4 linked regions of the Rhodopseudomonas palustris genome follow. The protein of the gene in region 4 interacts with the protein of the main gene of each other region in a pairwise test. Links are inferred from orthologs where the notes say so. Each region holds a gene or a part of one and is shown on either strand. Other genes may lie near its edges.

Evidence for each region.
Region 1: the proteins of secA (region 4) and secG interact in binary tests that used the Escherichia coli proteins (3 or more experiments, as listed by UniProt). The link is inferred for Rhodopseudomonas palustris from one-to-one orthologs.
Region 2: the proteins of secA (region 4) and secB interact in binary tests that used the Escherichia coli proteins (3 or more experiments, as listed by UniProt). The link is inferred for Rhodopseudomonas palustris from one-to-one orthologs.
Region 3: the proteins of secA (region 4) and ybgC interact in binary tests that used the Escherichia coli proteins (3 or more experiments, as listed by UniProt). The link is inferred for Rhodopseudomonas palustris from one-to-one orthologs.

The regions. Positions count from the first base shown.
Region 1 is NZ_CP058907.1:3,179,375-3,183,035, reverse strand. The notes cover bases 216-2,924. They hold secG (preprotein translocase subunit SecG), read left to right. Parts: upstream 216-1,222; coding sequence 1,223-1,627; downstream 1,628-2,924. Other genes in these bases: HZF03_RS14560 (CTP synthase), read left to right, coding at 1,794-2,924; tpiA (triose-phosphate isomerase), read left to right, coding at 270-1,046. In the rest of the region: HZF03_RS14575 (peptidylprolyl isomerase), read right to left, coding at 1-12; more of HZF03_RS14560, read left to right, coding at 2,925-3,425. UniProt on the Escherichia coli protein: Subunit of the protein translocation channel SecYEG. Overexpression of some hybrid proteins has been thought to jam the protein secretion apparatus resulting in cell death; while this may be true it also results in FtsH-mediated degradation of SecY.
Region 2 is NZ_CP058907.1:326,929-330,774, reverse strand. The notes cover bases 953-3,846. They hold secB (protein-export chaperone SecB), read left to right. Parts: upstream 953-2,109; coding sequence 2,110-2,583; downstream 2,584-3,846. Other genes in these bases: coaE (dephospho-CoA kinase), read right to left, coding at 3,396-3,846; dnaQ (DNA polymerase III subunit epsilon), read right to left, coding at 2,662-3,360; HZF03_RS01540 (Tim44/TimA family putative adaptor protein), read right to left, coding at 953-1,646; mltA (murein transglycosylase A), read right to left, coding at 953-961. Outside these bases: more of mltA, read right to left, coding at 1-952; more of HZF03_RS01540, read right to left, coding at 939-952. UniProt on the Escherichia coli protein: One of the proteins required for the normal export of some preproteins out of the cell cytoplasm. It is a molecular chaperone that binds to a subset of precursor proteins, maintaining them in a translocation-competent state.
Region 3 is NZ_CP058907.1:1,193,315-1,197,211, reverse strand. The notes cover bases 438-3,382. They hold ybgC (tol-pal system-associated acyl-CoA thioesterase), read right to left. Parts: upstream 2,170-3,382; coding sequence 1,705-2,169; downstream 438-1,704. Other genes in these bases: ruvB (Holliday junction branch migration DNA helicase RuvB), read right to left, coding at 2,177-3,226; HZF03_RS05585 (NAD(P)/FAD-dependent oxidoreductase), read right to left, coding at 438-1,606. Also shown: HZF03_RS05590 (OpgC domain-containing protein), read right to left, coding at 1-150; more of HZF03_RS05585, read right to left, coding at 296-437; HZF03_RS05570 (cytidine deaminase), read right to left, coding at 3,404-3,829; Holliday junction branch migration protein RuvA, read right to left, coding at 3,826-3,897.
Region 4 is NZ_CP058907.1:552,573-556,936, forward strand. What follows is about bases 630-4,041. They hold secA (preprotein translocase subunit SecA), read right to left. Parts: upstream 3,671-4,041; coding sequence 830-3,670; downstream 630-829. Other genes in these bases: HZF03_RS02580 (peptidylprolyl isomerase), read left to right, coding at 4,013-4,041. Outside these bases: HZF03_RS02570 (L,D-transpeptidase family protein), read left to right, coding at 1-589; more of HZF03_RS02580, read left to right, coding at 4,042-4,364. UniProt on the Escherichia coli protein: Required for protein export, interacts with the SecYEG preprotein conducting channel.

The sequences.
Region 1 (3,661 bases), 2.6 Mb from region 4 along the record:
TCCTCGGAGCATGGAGTCACTTTTTGTCAGGAGGGAACCGGCCGCGCTGGGTCAGCGCGGGGGGCAAACTAGCGTCGCCGGCTTGAAAATCCATCATAAAGTGCCGCCTGTGGCGTCGCAACCGCAGCCGATGTCACGCTTGCTGCAGATGCCATCCCGTTGCAGCGGCCGATGCTGCCGATCGCCGCAGCGCCAGCGTTCACGTCTCCTTGAGTCTCGCAATCGGCTCTGCTAGCGGAACGCTTCAACCCTTTATTGCGAGAGTGCTCATGCCGGTCCCCGCCGTTCGTCCTCTGATTGCTGGAAACTGGAAGATGAACGGCCTGAAGGATTCGGTGGCCGAGCTCGATGCGATGCTGAAAGGCGCCGCGGACCTGCCGCAGGGCATCGATCTGTTGGTCTGCCCGCCGGCGACGCTGGTGGCGAGCTTCGCGGCGCGAGTCGCGGAAGCCCAGGCCGGCAAGGCACTGCCGTTCTCGATCGGCGGCCAGGATTGCCACGCCAATGCCTCTGGCGCCCACACCGGCGATATCGCCGCCGAGATGCTGGCCGATGCCGGTGCTGCGGCGATCATCGTCGGCCATTCCGAACGCCGCGCCGACCATGCCGAAAACGACGCGATCGTCCGCGCCAAGGCGCAGGCGGTGTGGCGCGCCGGGCTGGTGGCGATCGTCTGCGTCGGCGAGACACAGGGCGAGCGCGACGCCGGCCACACCCTCGATGTGGTCGCTGGCATGCTGGCCGGCTCGCTGCCGGACGGCGCGACCGCGGCGAATCTGGTGGTGGCCTACGAGCCGGTCTGGGCGATCGGCACCGGACGCACCCCGACCGCGGCCGATGTCGAGGAAGTTCATGGCTTTATCCGCAAGACTTTGAGCGATCGGTTCGGTGCGGCGGGCGAGACGATGCGAATCCTTTACGGCGGCTCGGTGAAGCCCTCGAACGCACGCGAATTGCTGGCGGTGCCGCACGTCAATGGCGCGCTGATCGGCGGCGCCAGCCTCAAGGCGTCCGATTTCCTTGCGATTGCGGCGGGCTGCCCCTAACTAAACCGCATCAAGCGGTATTCCTGCGGCGTTTCCGGCGCGGCGCGGGGGGTGACAAATCCCCGCGCGATCGTGTAGACACCGCGCGACTTCATTTATCCCGCAAGCCTGTCGAGCAGCCGCCCGCCGGCGCCTATCGGCCATTCGGCGGCGTTGGCTTGCGATGGAAGGGTACGATGCAGACTGTCATTATCGTCATTCACCTGATGTTCGTGCTGGGCCTGATCGGCGTGGTGCTTCTGCAGAAGTCCGAAGGCGGTGGCCTTGGCGTCGGCGGTGGTGGCGGTTTCATGTCGAGCCGCGGTACCGCCAACCTGCTGACCCGCACCACCGCGATTCTCGCGGCCGGGTTCTTCGCCACCAGCCTGCTGCTCACCTGGCTGGCGAGCTACGACCGTAAGCCGGCGACGATCCTGCCCACCGCAGCGCCGGTTCAGCAGCAGGCACCGGGTCAGCCGGCGCCGCCGCTGTCTCAGGGCGGTGGTTTGCTCGACACACTGAAGCAGACCGATCAGCAGCAGAACCAGCAGCCGGCGGCACCGGCCGCGCCTGCGGCGCCGACCCCGCCGCAGTCGCAATAAGCATTGCCGATATGCGCTGACGGGACCTCACGCCTGGCCTGAGGTCCCTTTAGCAATCGTCTGAAATAGCTGAGTTTTCAGCGTCACCCACAGGCATTCGTCAAACTGCCCGAGGGTTGCGAATCGCTTTGGCGAATCGGACCGGCGGCATTAAAGGTAAAGTCCCATGGCGCGGTACATCTTCATCACCGGCGGCGTGGTCTCCTCGCTCGGCAAGGGTCTGGCATCGGCGGCACTTGGTGCGCTGCTGCAGGCGCGTGGCTACAAAGTCCGCCTTCGCAAGCTCGATCCCTATCTCAACCTCGATCCCGGAACGATGTCGCCGTATCAGCACGGCGAAGTGTTCGTGACCGACGACGGCGCCGAGACCGACCTCGATCTCGGCCACTACGAACGTTTCACCGGGCGGCCTGCGACCAAGCAGGACAACATCACCACCGGCCGGATCTATCAGGACATCCTGACCAAGGAACGCCGCGGCGACTATCTCGGCGCCACCATCCAGGTGGTCCCGCACGTCACCAACGCGATCAAGGAATTCATCGTCAGCGACAACGACGGCTACGACTTCGTGCTGGTCGAAATCGGCGGCACCGTCGGCGATATCGAGGGCCTGCCGTTCTTCGAGGCGATCCGCCAGATCAAGAACGATCTGCCGCGCGGCGACGTGATCTACATCCACCTGACGCTGCTGCCGTACATCCCGAGCGCGGGCGAACTGAAGACCAAGCCGACCCAGCACTCGGTCAAGGAGCTGCGCTCGATCGGCATCCAGCCCGACATCCTGCTGTGCCGCACCGACCGGCCGATCCCGAAGGAGGAGCGGCGCAAGCTCGGGCTGTTCTGCAACGTCCGCGAAAGCGCGGTGATCGAGGCGCGCGACGCCGACAGCATCTACGCGGTGCCGGAAGCGTATCACGCCGCCGGGCTCGACGACGAAGTGCTGGCGGCGTTTGCGATCGCCGCCAAGGAGCCGCCGCAGCTCGGGCGGTGGCACGAGATCAACGAACGTATCCGCAATCCCGAAGGTGCGGTGACGATCGCGATCGTCGGCAAGTACACCGGGATGAAGGACGCCTATAAGTCGCTGATCGAGGCGCTCAGCCACGGCGGCATCGCCAACAAGGTCCAGGTCAAGCTCGACTGGATCGAGAGCGAGGTGTTCGAGAACGAAGACCCGGCGCCGTTCCTTGAACACGTCAACGGCATCCTGGTGCCCGGCGGCTTCGGCCAGCGCGGCGCCGAGGGCAAGATCGAGGCGGCGCGTTTCGCCCGCGAGCGTAATGTGCCGTATTTCGGCATCTGCTTCGGCATGCAGATGGCGGTGATCGAAGCGGCGCGGAATCTCGCCGGCATCGAGCAGGCCAACTCCACCGAATTCGGCCCGACGCCCGAGCCGCTGGTCGGCCTGATGACCGAATGGGTCCGCGGCAACGAGCTTGAGAAGCGCAGCCAGGCCGGCGATCTCGGCGGTACGATGCGGCTCGGCGCCTATCCGGCGACGCTCAAGCGTGGCAGCCGGGTGTCGCAGGTCTATGGCGGTGTTACCGAGATCTCGGAGCGCCATCGCCACCGCTACGAGGTCAACACCGCCTATAAGGACCGGCTCGAACAGCACGGCCTGAAGTTCTCCGGCATGTCGCCGGACGGCGTGTTGCCGGAGATCGTCGAGTACGAGGATCACCCCTGGTTCATCGGCGTCCAGTTCCACCCCGAACTGAAGTCGCGCCCGTTCGACCCGCACCCGCTGTTCGCTTCTTTCGTCCAAGCGGCGCTGGTGCAGAGCCGGCTGGTGTGAGCCGGCCCCGCAATTAGTTCTCGAACTGTACGAGCGCCGCCCAGACCAACGAATTTGATCTTGCGGTGGATCGCCTCGATGCGGACTTTGCGCAGTGCCTAGGCGTAGTCGAGGTTATCGTCGGCGAGCATTTAATACATTCGCGCCATGAGATTGGTGCCTTTGTCGCTGACTTCCCTCGGCTTCAGTCGCCAAAGGCGGGCGCCGACGACCTGCCGCGGCGTTGCCGGGCGTGA
Region 2 (3,846 bases), 230 kb from region 4 along the record:
ACACATACGAGCGGTTTGCCCGCCGCAGCTCCTTGGCGCCGTCGGGGTTGGCGTCCATCCAGTCGCGGATGCGGTGCATCGACATCTCTTCGCGCGGGATGATGCCGCGCTCGATCAGGATGCGACCAACCGGCGTGTAGGGGAAGCCATTGTGGGCGTCGTAATTGATTCGAATCACCCGGCCGTCGGGCAGCTTGATCCGCGCCGATCCCTGGATCTGCGCAAACAATAGATCGGTCTGACTCTTCAGCCAGCAGATCTCGAGACCCCGGCCGTCGATTGCGCCATCTTCGATTTCTCCGCGGTCGTAATACGGCACCAGCTTGCGCCGGCCGATCTTGCGAAACACCGGCCCGCCATTCGGCAGGGCTGCTTCCTGCTTGTAGCCGCGGACAAACAGGTTGGAGGGCCGGCGATACACCGGCACCACGTAGTCGTCGGTCTTGACCGGCGAGCCTTCGATCACCGGCTCATAGTAGCCGGTGACGAAGCCGAGCGGCTCGCCGAGCCGCGAGATCTGCAGCGGCACGAAATGCTGTTCGAAGAACGCGCGCGCCTCGGCCGCCGTCGTCAGATGCGCCGAGCGCGCCGCATGGCACGGCTCCCACAACGAGCCGCCGAGCGGCTTGTCGATCAATGGCGCTCGGCCTGCCGCCAGGATTGGACGACAACTCACACGGAAAGTTTTCAGGGCCGCAAGCTGATCGTCGGAGTCCCAACCGTGAATTTCCGACCAGGCGACCGGCAAATACTGGCCGCCCGGAATCTCCAGCGGCCACAGCGGATGCGGATACTTTGCGTGATGCTCGGCGAATTTCGAGACCGATCGGGCGCCGGAATGGTGATGCCGGCTGCGCGCATCTGCCTCGCCCAGCACAGACAGTAGCGCGGCTGCGAGAACGCAGCCGGCGAGGGCGGCGCGGCGCGCGCCGCGTACGTCAGGTGCCGCTGCCGGTCCCAACCAGCTTCCAGTTCGGATCGCGCGAGCTCGTGTCGCGGGCGAAGGTCCAGACGTCGGTGATATCGACAACCTTGTCGGGCGACCCGTCGACCACCGCGCCGGTCTTGTCGCGGGTTGCCGAGATCATCTGCGACACGAATTTCAGAGTCAGCATCGCGGTGCGATCGCGCAGCTCGGCGCTGATCAGCTCGGCCTTCTCGATCGACACGAAGCGGGTCTCGACCTTGAGGTCGTTCTTTTCGCGATCCTTGATCGCCGCGTCGAAGCTCTCATAGACCTCGCTCGACAGCAGATCGCGCAGTGAGCGACGATCGCCATTGGCGAACGCCATCACAATCATCTCATAGGCGCTCTTCGCGCCGGTAATGAAGTGTTGCGCGTCGAACGACGAATCGTTTTGAGCGATGGCGTTGAGACCGTGCTCCAGCTCGGAGTCCGGCTCGGCGATGCCCTTCCAGCGATCGGAGGGCGGCACCACGTCGGCGTTCGGCGCCATCGGCGCCTGGTCGATCACGGTGCCAGGCATCGAAACCACGTTGTTGTCCTGCTTGCCGGGAATCATATCCCGCGCGGCGGCGCGATCGAACGGCGGCCGTTCGCTGCCGGTGCGCTGGCCGAGCACGTTGCGCAGACGCAGGAAGATGAACACCGCGAGCGCCAAGAAGATGATGGTGTAAATATCCACGTCGCATTCACTTTCTGATCGGGCCGGGGCTACCGGCGCGGCTTTGGTCTCCGGCCTCGCGGCGCCAACGCGGCAGAGAGCCGGTTCACACCATGTAGGCATCAACCGCGGCGCGCCAATGGCGCGTTTTGGCACAGCAGGTGGGGTTGGCAACCCCCACACAGCGATCTTTGGAGCTGTGGCCCGGCGAGCTTACGCGGTTCGGGCCCGGCCGGAAACCGGGCGAGGCCCGAAAACCTGACCGCTCGGCAGTTAAGGAGAGGTTTCGGCGGGGCATCGCGGGACATCCAGGCTGTGGGCACGGTATTCGGCACCCGCCAACCGGGCGGCAGTCGCAGCCTCTGTCTACCTTGTGGAACGCGGGGAGCGTATGATAGCCACTCGCCAAAGCACCTGCCCATTGTTGCGACGCCCTCTGCAAGTCGGCGGCCGCCACCCAAATCCGCTTCCAGGAGAACCATCGATGACCAACGGTAACGGCACGCCTCCCGAGGGTGCTCCTCCGCAACTCAATGTGCTGGCGCAGTACACCAAGGATCTGTCGTTCGAGAATCCGAACGCTCCGGCGTCGCTCGCCCCGCAGCAGCAGCAGCCGGCGATCAACATCCAGATTAATGTCGGCGCCAACAACGTCGGCGAGAACGAATACGAAGTCACGCTGTCGATCGAAGGCAAGGCCGAATCCGGCAGCAGCGTACTGTTCAGCTTCGAGCTGGCCTATGCGGGTGTGTTCCGGGTACTGAACGTGCCGCAGGAAAACCTGCATCCGCTGATCATGATCGAATGCCCCAGGCTGCTGTTCCCGTTTGCCCGTGAGATCATCGCCAGTGCGGTGCGCGACGGCGGGTTCCCGCCGCTGATGCTCGATCCGGTCGATTTCATCGGCCTGTATCGCCAGAACCTCGAGCGCGCCCAGCAGCAGGGTCAGCCGAGCTGATCCGGTCGCTGCTCACTTCATGACGTTTGCAATGCCCGGCCGATGCGCCGGGCATTGTCGTTTCAGGAAGACAAACGCTCAGGCGCCGGCGGGCAGATAGTCTGGCCAGATCGCCTTCTCGCCCATGGTGGCGATGAAGGCGCGGTGGGCTTCGAGGTCAGCGTCGGTCAGCCTGTTCGGCAGCGGCGCGGGTCGCTGGCGGCGCCGGCTCTCGCTGGCAGCTCCGGCCACCTCAACCGGCACGTCGGCCAGAATGAGCTGCGACTGCCGGGCGCCGATCAGGTCGATATAGACTTCGGCCAACAGCTCGGCGTCGAGCAACGCGCCATGCTTGGTCCGGCGCGAATTGTCGATCGCGTAACGCGAGCAAAGATCGTCGAGCCGGTTCGACACGCCCGGATGCTTGCGGCGGGCGAGCAGCAGCGTGTCGACCAGGCGATCGCGTGGCACCGGCGCGCGCGACAGCCGCGACAACTCCGCATTGATGAAGCCGATGTCGAACGATGCGTTGTGAATCACCAGCGGCGCATCACCGATGAATTCGAGAAACTCGTCCGCCACATGTGCGAACAGCGGCTTGTCGGCGAGGAATTCGCTCGACAGCCCATGCACCGCAAAGGCTTCAGCCGGCATGTCCCGTTCGGGATTGAGGTATTGATGATAGGTGCGGCCGGTCGGCATCCGGTTGAAGATCTCGACGCAGCCGATTTCGACCAGCCGATCGCCGCGCAGCGGATCGAGGCCGGTGGTTTCGGTATCGAGGACGATTTCACGCATCGCTTCTGATCAGGCTGTCTTGGTCGCTTCGCGAATCAGTCGCGCCGCCGCGGCATTTTAGCAGCGGCCTCGAGGATTTCGCGGATCTGAAGCCGCACCGGGTCGAGTCCGTTTGAAGTATCCACCACGAAATCCGCGCGCTTGCGCTTTTCGGCATCGGGCATCTGGCGGGCCAGAATCGCGTCGAGTTTTTCAGGGGTCATGTTGTCGCGCGCGAGAATCCGTTCGCGCTGCACCTCCGGCGAGGTCGTCACCACCACCACCGCGTCGACGCGCTTTTCACCGCCGGTTTCGAACAGCAGCGGGACATCGACCACTGCAACCGGCGCGCCCGATGATTCGGCATCGTCGAGAAACTGCTGGTGATGGGCGCGCAGCATCGGGTGCACGATTCCCTCGAGCCGCTTCATCGCAGCCGGATCATGCACCACCTTTGCCGACAGCAACGCGCGATCGACCTTGCCGCCGACCGTGGTGCCGGGAAAC
Region 3 (3,897 bases), 640 kb from region 4 along the record:
GTAAACGAAGAATTCAGCGGCGTCGCAGAAGCCGTAGTTGCGCAGCGTGAACCAGTTGAGGAAATTGTACGGGATGTGATCAACAAAGATCATCCACTGGCCGACGCCGCGCAGGAAATCGAGCCGCAAATCGCGCTCGCCCTGCCCCATCAGCGGCACCTCGCGAGACTGAACTCCTCCCGTCACGTGCGACCTCCCTGTGCGCCCGAATCAGCCGTTACGCCGCCAATCTAACCTACGGCGGTCGCACAGGCTGTCCGGGAGACACCGGGGCGACCCGAGGCAGCTCGGAAGGCTAGTGCAACTTCACCGTGGGGGTGGGTCGTGTGGAGCCAGACAGCACGCTGAGCAGGGTGCGGCCGCGGCCGTACAGCGCCGCTTCGTGCATCTTGTAGAGCGAGCGATACATGAAGCGAGCGAAATAGCCTTCGATCAGAAAGCTCTTACCGACCAGCGATCCCATCAGATTGCCGACTGCGGAATACTTGCCGAGCGACACCAGCGAGCCGAGATCGCGATAGCGGAATTCGCCGAGCGGCTCGCCCTTCAGCCGCTTCTCGATCTGCTCCAGCATGAATTCGGCTTCCTGGTGAGCGGCCTGCGCCCGCGGCGGCACGCCGTTCTCGTAGCCGGGAATTGCGCAGGCAGCGCAGTCGCCCATCCCGAACACATTATCGTCGCGGGTGGTCTGCAGCGTCGGCCGCACCACCAGCTGGTTGATGCGGTTGGTGTCCAGGCCGTCGATCCCTTCGAGAAAATCCGGAGCGCGCACGCCGGCCGCCCACACCACCAGCTCCGACGGGATCACTTCGCCGTCGGCTAGACGGACCGCATGGTCGAGCACTTCCGCCACGCGGGCGCCGGTGCGCACCTCGACGCCGAGATCGAGCAGCAGCTTGAGCGTCGCATCCGAAATACGCGGCGGCAGCGCCGGCAGAATGCGCGGCGCGGCTTCGATCAGCACGATCTTGAGGTCATGCTCAGGATCGATCTTGTCGAGACCGTAGGCGATGATCTCGCGCGCGGTGTGATGCAGCTCGGCGGCGAGTTCGGTGCCGGTGGCGCCGGCGCCGATGATCGCAACATGCAGCTGCCCCGGCTCGATCGGGGCGTGCTGATGCTGAGCGCGCAGACAGGCATTGACCATGCGCTTGTTGAAGCGCGACGCCTGCTCTGGCGTCTCCAACGGCACCGCGTGATCGCGCGCCCCCGGGGTGCCGAAATCATTGGTAACGCTTCCGATCGCGATCACCAGCGTGTCGTAAGCAAGCTCGCTTTCCGGATTGATTTCGCGGCCTTCGTCGTCGATCACCGGGGCCAGCTTGATCACCTTGCGGGCGCGGTCGAGACCATTCATCTCGCCGAGGCGATAATGGAAGCCGTGCCAATGCGCCTGGGCCAGATAGTTCAGCTCGTGCTGGGAGCGGCGCAGCGAGCCGGCGGCAATCGCATGCAATAGCGGCTTCCAGATGTGAGTGCGGCTGCGGTCGACCAGGGTGACGCGGACGGCGTCCGACTTACCGTACTTGTTGCCGAGCGCCGTGGCGAGTTCCAGGCCACCGGCGCCGCCGCCGACGATAACAATCCTATGGGGCTTATCACTCATCAAGATGTCCGAGGGGTTCGAGCTTCCGGCTCGCCCCCTGTAACATCAAATTCCGGAGCACCCTAGCTCGGGAAACAGGCAACGGCCGCCCGGCGGGGTCAGGCCACGTCCGCCTTCATGGCCACCCGGAGCGGTATCGGAATAGGCCTAGCGCGGCCGCCGGAGACGAACGCGACCTTGACCTTGGCCTCCATCAGCACGAGATCGCCCCGCTTGATCTGCTGCTGCATGGTGATCGAAGCGCCGCGGACTTCGACCGGCCGGGTGATCACCTCGAGCAGGTCGTCCATCTTTGCCGACTTGAGGAAGTCGAGCTGCATCGACCGCACCACGAAGGCAAAGCCCGGGGTTTCGCTTTCGGCTTCCGCGAACAACTCGCTCTGCGCCGCCCCAAGCAGCCGCAGATAATTGGTCCGCCCCCGTTCCATGAAGCGCAGGTAGTTGGCGTGATAGACGATGCCGGAGAAGTCGGTGTCCTCGTAATAGACCCGGACGTGCATGTGGTGAGCGCCATCGATGATGGCGCCGTCGAGGGAAAGATGATGCAAGCGAGCGTCAGCCATCGTTGAGCTACTCTTGGTCCCCTGTATCGCCAAACAACCCGAACTGCGCCGGGTCGCGCGAGGGGGCGGCGAGGCCGAGGTGGCGGAAGGCGTGGTCGGTCAGCAGGCGCCCGCGCGGGGTGCGCTGCAGATAACCGCACTGGATCAGATACGGTTCGATGATGTCCTCGATGGCGTCGCGCGGCTCGGACAGAGCCGCTGCCATCGTCTCGACACCGACCGGGCCGCCGCCATAGTTGAGCGCGATCGTGGTGAGGTAACGCCGATCCATCGCATCGAGGCCCGCACTATCGACTTCCAGCGCGCCAAGCGCATGGTCGGCGATGGTGCGGTCGATCGCTTCGGCATCGGCTGCGGAAGCAAAGTCGCGGACCCGGCGCAGCAGGCGGCCGGCGATGCGCGGCGTGCCGCGGGCGCGGCGGGCGATCTCGTTGGCGCCGTCAGCCGTGATCGGAGTCCCGAGCACGCGCGCACCACGGGTGACGATGCTCTCCAGCTCCTCGATCGTGTAGAAATTCAACCGGATCGGAATGCCGAAGCGGTCGCGCAGCGGATTGGTCAGGAGGCCGGCGCGCGTGGTGGCGCCAACAAGGGTGAACTTCGACAGATCGATCTTCACCGAGCGGGCTGCCGGGCCTTCGCCGATGATCAAGTCGAGCTGGAAGTCCTCCATCGCCGGATACAGCACCTCCTCGACCGACGGGCTGAGACGGTGAATCTCGTCGATGAACAACACATCGCGTTCTTCGAGATTGGTCAGCAAGGCTGCGAGATCGCCGGCCTTCGCAATCACTGGTCCCGATGTGGCGCGAAATCCGACGCCGAGCTCGCGCGCCACGATCTGCGCCAGGGTGGTCTTGCCGAGGCCCGGGGGACCTACGAACAGCACGTGATCGAGCGCCTCTTTGCGCTTGCGCGCGGCGTCGATGAACACCTGCAAGTTGGCGCGCGCCTGCTGCTGGCCGACGAACTCGGACAGATTCTGCGGCCGCAGCGCCGCATCGCCGAGGTCATCACCGCGGCGCTCGGGTGTGACGAGACGGGAGGGGTCAGTCATTGGGGAAGTGTACCACGCGGCAGTGCCTGTTCTCCCCTCCCCCTTGCGGGAAGGGGGCGGGGGTGGGGGGCCACAAGGATGGCGTCCCGTTGTGGACCCCCACCCCTGCCCTCCCCGCAAGGGGGAGGGGGCGCGCCGCGCAAGCGGAGAGAGTAGCGGCCAACACGGTCAGGGCACTCACAACATCCGCTCCCGGCTGTATTTGTTCGGCAGCAGATCGCTGATCCCGACGGCTTCGACACCATCCGGCCCAGGCACCAGCACACGGGCGTTGCGGTCGTAGTCCCAGATCAGTTCGCGGCACGCGCCGCACGGCGACACGACGCGGACTTCGCGGTCGGAATCGTGGGGCTTGGGATGGCGAACCGCCACGATGGTGTCGATCCCGGCCTCTCCAAGCTCGGTGATCACCTGACCGAGAGCGACAGCTTCGGCGCACACCGCCATCCGGCCGAGATACGCGTCGAGATTGACCGCCACATAACGCTTGCCGGTGCGGGTCAGCAGCGCGGCGCCGACCTCCTGCCAATCATTGCGATAGCGCTTGGTGATTGCCTCGATCGCGGCGTCGATCAGCGCGCGGTCGGCCTCGGTGATACTCACTTCGACAGCTCCTTCAGGCCGAGCTTGATCAGCTGCGCCGTCTCGGCGTCCTCACCGGCAGTGCGGGA
Region 4 (4,364 bases):
CAAGATCGCCGAGCTGGTCGCCAAGGGCACGCCGGTGGCCCGGCTGAACACCGGCATCGACGGCGGCATGAACCACGTGTTCGCCTCGAAGATTCCGGACGCATCGACCGGGCTGTCGGAAGTGCCCGAGGACAAGTCGCTGGCGGTTGCCTCGTTCGACCGCGCACCCGGCACCATTCCGCCGACTGTGAATCCGCCGCGTCCCTCGGACAATCTGCTGGTCGCCGCTCCTGCGGAGTCGAGTGCATCCGCCGCGAAGGCGCGCGTCGCCTCGGCGTCGAAGGATGACATCGGTGGTCTGCTCGCCGGCAGCCGCAAACCCGGCAACGAGTCGACCGCGTCCGCCCGTCCGGCTCCGTCCGCCCCGGTCAGCACCGCGGCTCGCCACGAGCCAGCGCCGCGTCCGCAAGGCGCCGCGCCGAAGGCTGCCGAGACTAAGCAGGCCGCCGCGTCGCGCCCGCCGTTGAAGCCGAGCGTCGATGCCGAAACCACCTCGTCAGCCCCCACCAGGCCGTCCGGCATGATCTCCGGCGGCGCGCCGGTGGTGTCGTCGAATTCGTTCGACAGCCGGTTCTCGGCGTTCCGCTAAAGGCGGCGCGCTCTCTTCCGCAAAGTCCATCGGCCAGTCATTCCGGGCGCTCACGTCAGTGAGCGAACCCGGAACTCGCCGTGCGGGGCACCACCAGGGATTTCAACAATCTCCGGATTTCGGGTTTGCGCAGCTTCGCTGCGCGCCCCGGAATGACGGCTGCGGGCCAGAGCTCCAGACAGCAAAATGCCCGGCGCGAGGCCGGGCATTGCTTATTCGCTTGATCTGCTTGGCGACACCTTAAGCGTAGCGGCCGTGGCAGTGCTTGTACTTCTTGCCGCTTCCGCACGGGCAGTCTTCGTTGCGGCCGACCTTGCCCCAGGTCTCGGGCTTGTTCGGATCGCGGTCCGCCTTGTCGGTGGTCTGTGCCGGCGCCAGCGTGACATTGGCGAGCGCCATCTCGTCCTGTCCGGTGTCGGGGTCCATCTTGTGGACTTCCATCGGCGGCAGTTCCTGCGGCTGATCCGGCGGAATGATCTCGACCCGCATCAGCTGCGCCGTCACCGCCTCGCGCAGATGCGAGCTCATTTCCTGGAAGAGATTGAAGGCTTCGGACTTGTACTCCTGCAGCGGATCGCGCTGGCCGTAGCCGCGCAGGCCGATCACCTGACGCAGGTGATCGAGCATCACCAGATGCTCGCGCCACAGATGGTCGAGGGTCTGCAGCAGGATGCTCTTCTCGGCGTAGCGCATCACGTCCGAGCCCCACTGGCCGACCTTGGCGGCCATGTGTTCGTCGAACACCCGCTCCAGTCGCGTGATCAGCTCCTCGTCGGCGATACCTTCTTCCTTGGCCCATTCGTCGACCGGAATGTCGAGGCCGACCACGCGCTCGACCTCGGCCTTCAGCCCCGCGACGTCCCACTGCTCCGCATAAGCGTGCTCGGGCACGTACTTGGCCACCAGGTCTTCGATGTAGGTGTGGCGCATGTCGGTGACCGTTTCGGCCACGCTGTCTTCCTTCATCAGCTCGATGCGCTGATCGAAGATCACCTTGCGCTGGTCGTTCTGAACGTCGTCGAATTTCAGCAGGTTCTTGCGGATGTCGAAGTTGCGCGCCTCGACCTTCTGCTGCGCTTTTTCCAGCGCCTTGTTGATCCAAGGATGGATGATCGCCTCGCCTTCCTTCAGGCCGAGGCGGGTCAGCATGGTGTCGAGCTTATCGGAGCCGAAGATCCGCATCAGGTCGTCTTCCAGCGACAGGAAGAACTTGGAGCGCCCCGGGTCGCCCTGACGGCCGGAACGGCCACGCAGCTGGTTGTCGATACGCCGGCTCTCGTGGCGTTCGGAGCCGATGATGTACAGGCCGCCGGGACGCTTCGCGGTCTTGGCCGGCTTGTTGCCCTTGGCGGGCTCGATCTCGATCTCGTCCTCGGCCTTCAGCACGATGTCGCGGAAGCGCTCGATGTCGGCCTTGATCTCGGTGATCTTCGCCGCCCGCTCGGCCTCGTCGGTGATGTGCGCGGCTTCCTGCTGAATCCGCATCTCCAGCGAGCCGCCCAGCTTAATGTCGGTGCCGCGGCCCGCCATGTTGGTGGCGATAGTGATCGCGCCCGGCACGCCGGCTTCGGCCACGATGTAGGCTTCCTGCTCATGGAAGCGCGCGTTGAGCACCGCGAACAGCTTCGCGGGTTTGCCGGCGCGGGCGGCTGCGTACAGCTTGTCCATCCCCTTCGGGTCGGTGAAGTCGATCTGCTTGTAGCCGTTCTTCTTCAGATACTCGGCCAGCACCTCGGACTTTTCGATCGAAGCGGTGCCGACCAGCACCGGCTGCATCCGCTTGTTGGCGCGCTCGACCTCGGCGAGGATCGCGGCGTACTTCTCCTGCTGGGTCCGATACACCTCGTCGTCTTCGTCGAGGCGGGCGATCGGCAGATTGGTCGGGATCTCGACCACTTCGAGCTTGTAGATGTCGAAGAACTCGTCGGCCTCGGTGGCCGCCGTGCCGGTCATGCCGGCGAGCTTGTCGTACATCCGGAAGTAGTTCTGGAAGGTGATCGACGCCAGCGTCTGGTTTTCCGGCTGGACGGTGACGTGCTCCTTGGCTTCCAGCGCCTGGTGCAGGCCTTCCGAATAGCGCCGGCCCTGCATCATGCGGCCGGTGAACTCGTCGATGATCACCACCTCGTCGTTGCGGACGATGTAGTCCTTGTCGCGCTGGAACAGCGCGTGGGCGCGCAGCGCCTGATTGACGTGGTGCACCACCGAGACGTTTTCGACGTCGTACAGCGACTCGCCGCGCAGCTGGCCGGCATCGCGCAGCAGCGTCTCGATCTTCTCCATGCCGGCTTCGGTCAGCGTCACGGTGCGCTGCTTCTCGTCGACGTCGTAGTCCGACTTGTCGAGTCGCGGGATGAAGGTATCGATGGTGTTGTAGAAGTCAGAACGGTCGTCGAGCGGACCGGAGATGATGAGCGGGGTGCGGGCTTCGTCGATCAGGATCGAGTCGACTTCGTCGACGATCGCGAAATTGTGCCCGCGCTGGACCATGTCCTCCAGCCGGTACTTCATATTGTCGCGCAGATAGTCGAAGCCGTATTCGTTGTTGGTGCCGTAGGTAATGTCGCAGGCATAGGCCGCCTGGCGCTGGGCATCGTCGAGCCCATGCACGATCACGCCGGTGGTCATGCCGAGGAAGCCGTAGATCTGGCCCATCCAGCCGGAGTCGCGCTTGGCCAGGTAATCGTTGACGGTGACGACGTGGACGCCCTTGCCGGCGAGTGCGTTGAGGTACACGGCGAGCGTCGCGACCAGGGTCTTACCTTCGCCGGTCTTCATCTCGGCGATGTCGCCCTCGTGCAGCACCATGCCGCCGATCAGCTGGACGTCGAAGTGGCGCTGGCCGAGCGTGCGCTTGGCGGCTTCGCGGACGGTGGCGAACGCCGGTACCAGCAGGTCGTCGAGGGTCTTACCGTTGGCGAGCTCGGCGCGGAATTCAGCGGTACGGGCGCGCAGCGCCTCGTCGGACAGCGCGGCCAGTTCCGGTTCGAGCGCATTGATCGCGGCAACCCGCGTCTGGTAGCCCTTGACCCTGCGGTCGTTAGCGGAGCCGAAGAGTTTGCGGGCGAGCGCGCCGATCATGCCAGCTTCCTGTTGTTGCGGTGTGACTTCGCAGCCTTGATGCCGTTCGCTCGAGCCACTATCAACTCATCGTGACGCTCAGGCACCTATCAGGATACAGGTGCGCGCGCGAAATGATTGGTAATCCAGCAATCCGAGGGCCGGCTGCCCAGGGTGCGGTCGCGCGACGACCGCCCGACCCGAGCCTGTGGCGGCACAGATATGGCTGGGCCTGAGGGTTGTCAACGCGCCCGCCTTTCAAGGATTTCATCATTTTGACAGAGTTTTCGCGTTGCCAAGGCACCGCGATTGGGTGACTGTTCCGCCGCCCCGACACCCCGGCTTTCAAGACAAGGATTTTCCATGACACCTGCGTCCAACGCAGTCTCATCCGGCCTGCGCGCCGGCCTCATCAGCGCGGCTGTGACAGGTTGTCTCGCATTTGCGCTGCTGGCCGCGCCGGCTGCGCGCGCCCAGGATGCGAACCCCGTGCTCGCCAAGGTCAACGGCGCCGAAATCCGCCAGAGCGACGTCGACCTTGCCGAGCAGGAGCTCGGCCCGAGCCTCGCCCAGCTCGATCCCGCGACCCGGAAGGAAAATGTGCTCGCCTTCCTGATCGACATGAAGATCGTCGCCAAGGCAGCCGAGGACAAGAAGATCCAGGACAACGCGGATTTCAAGAAGCGCCTGGATTTCGCCCGTAACCGTCTGCTGA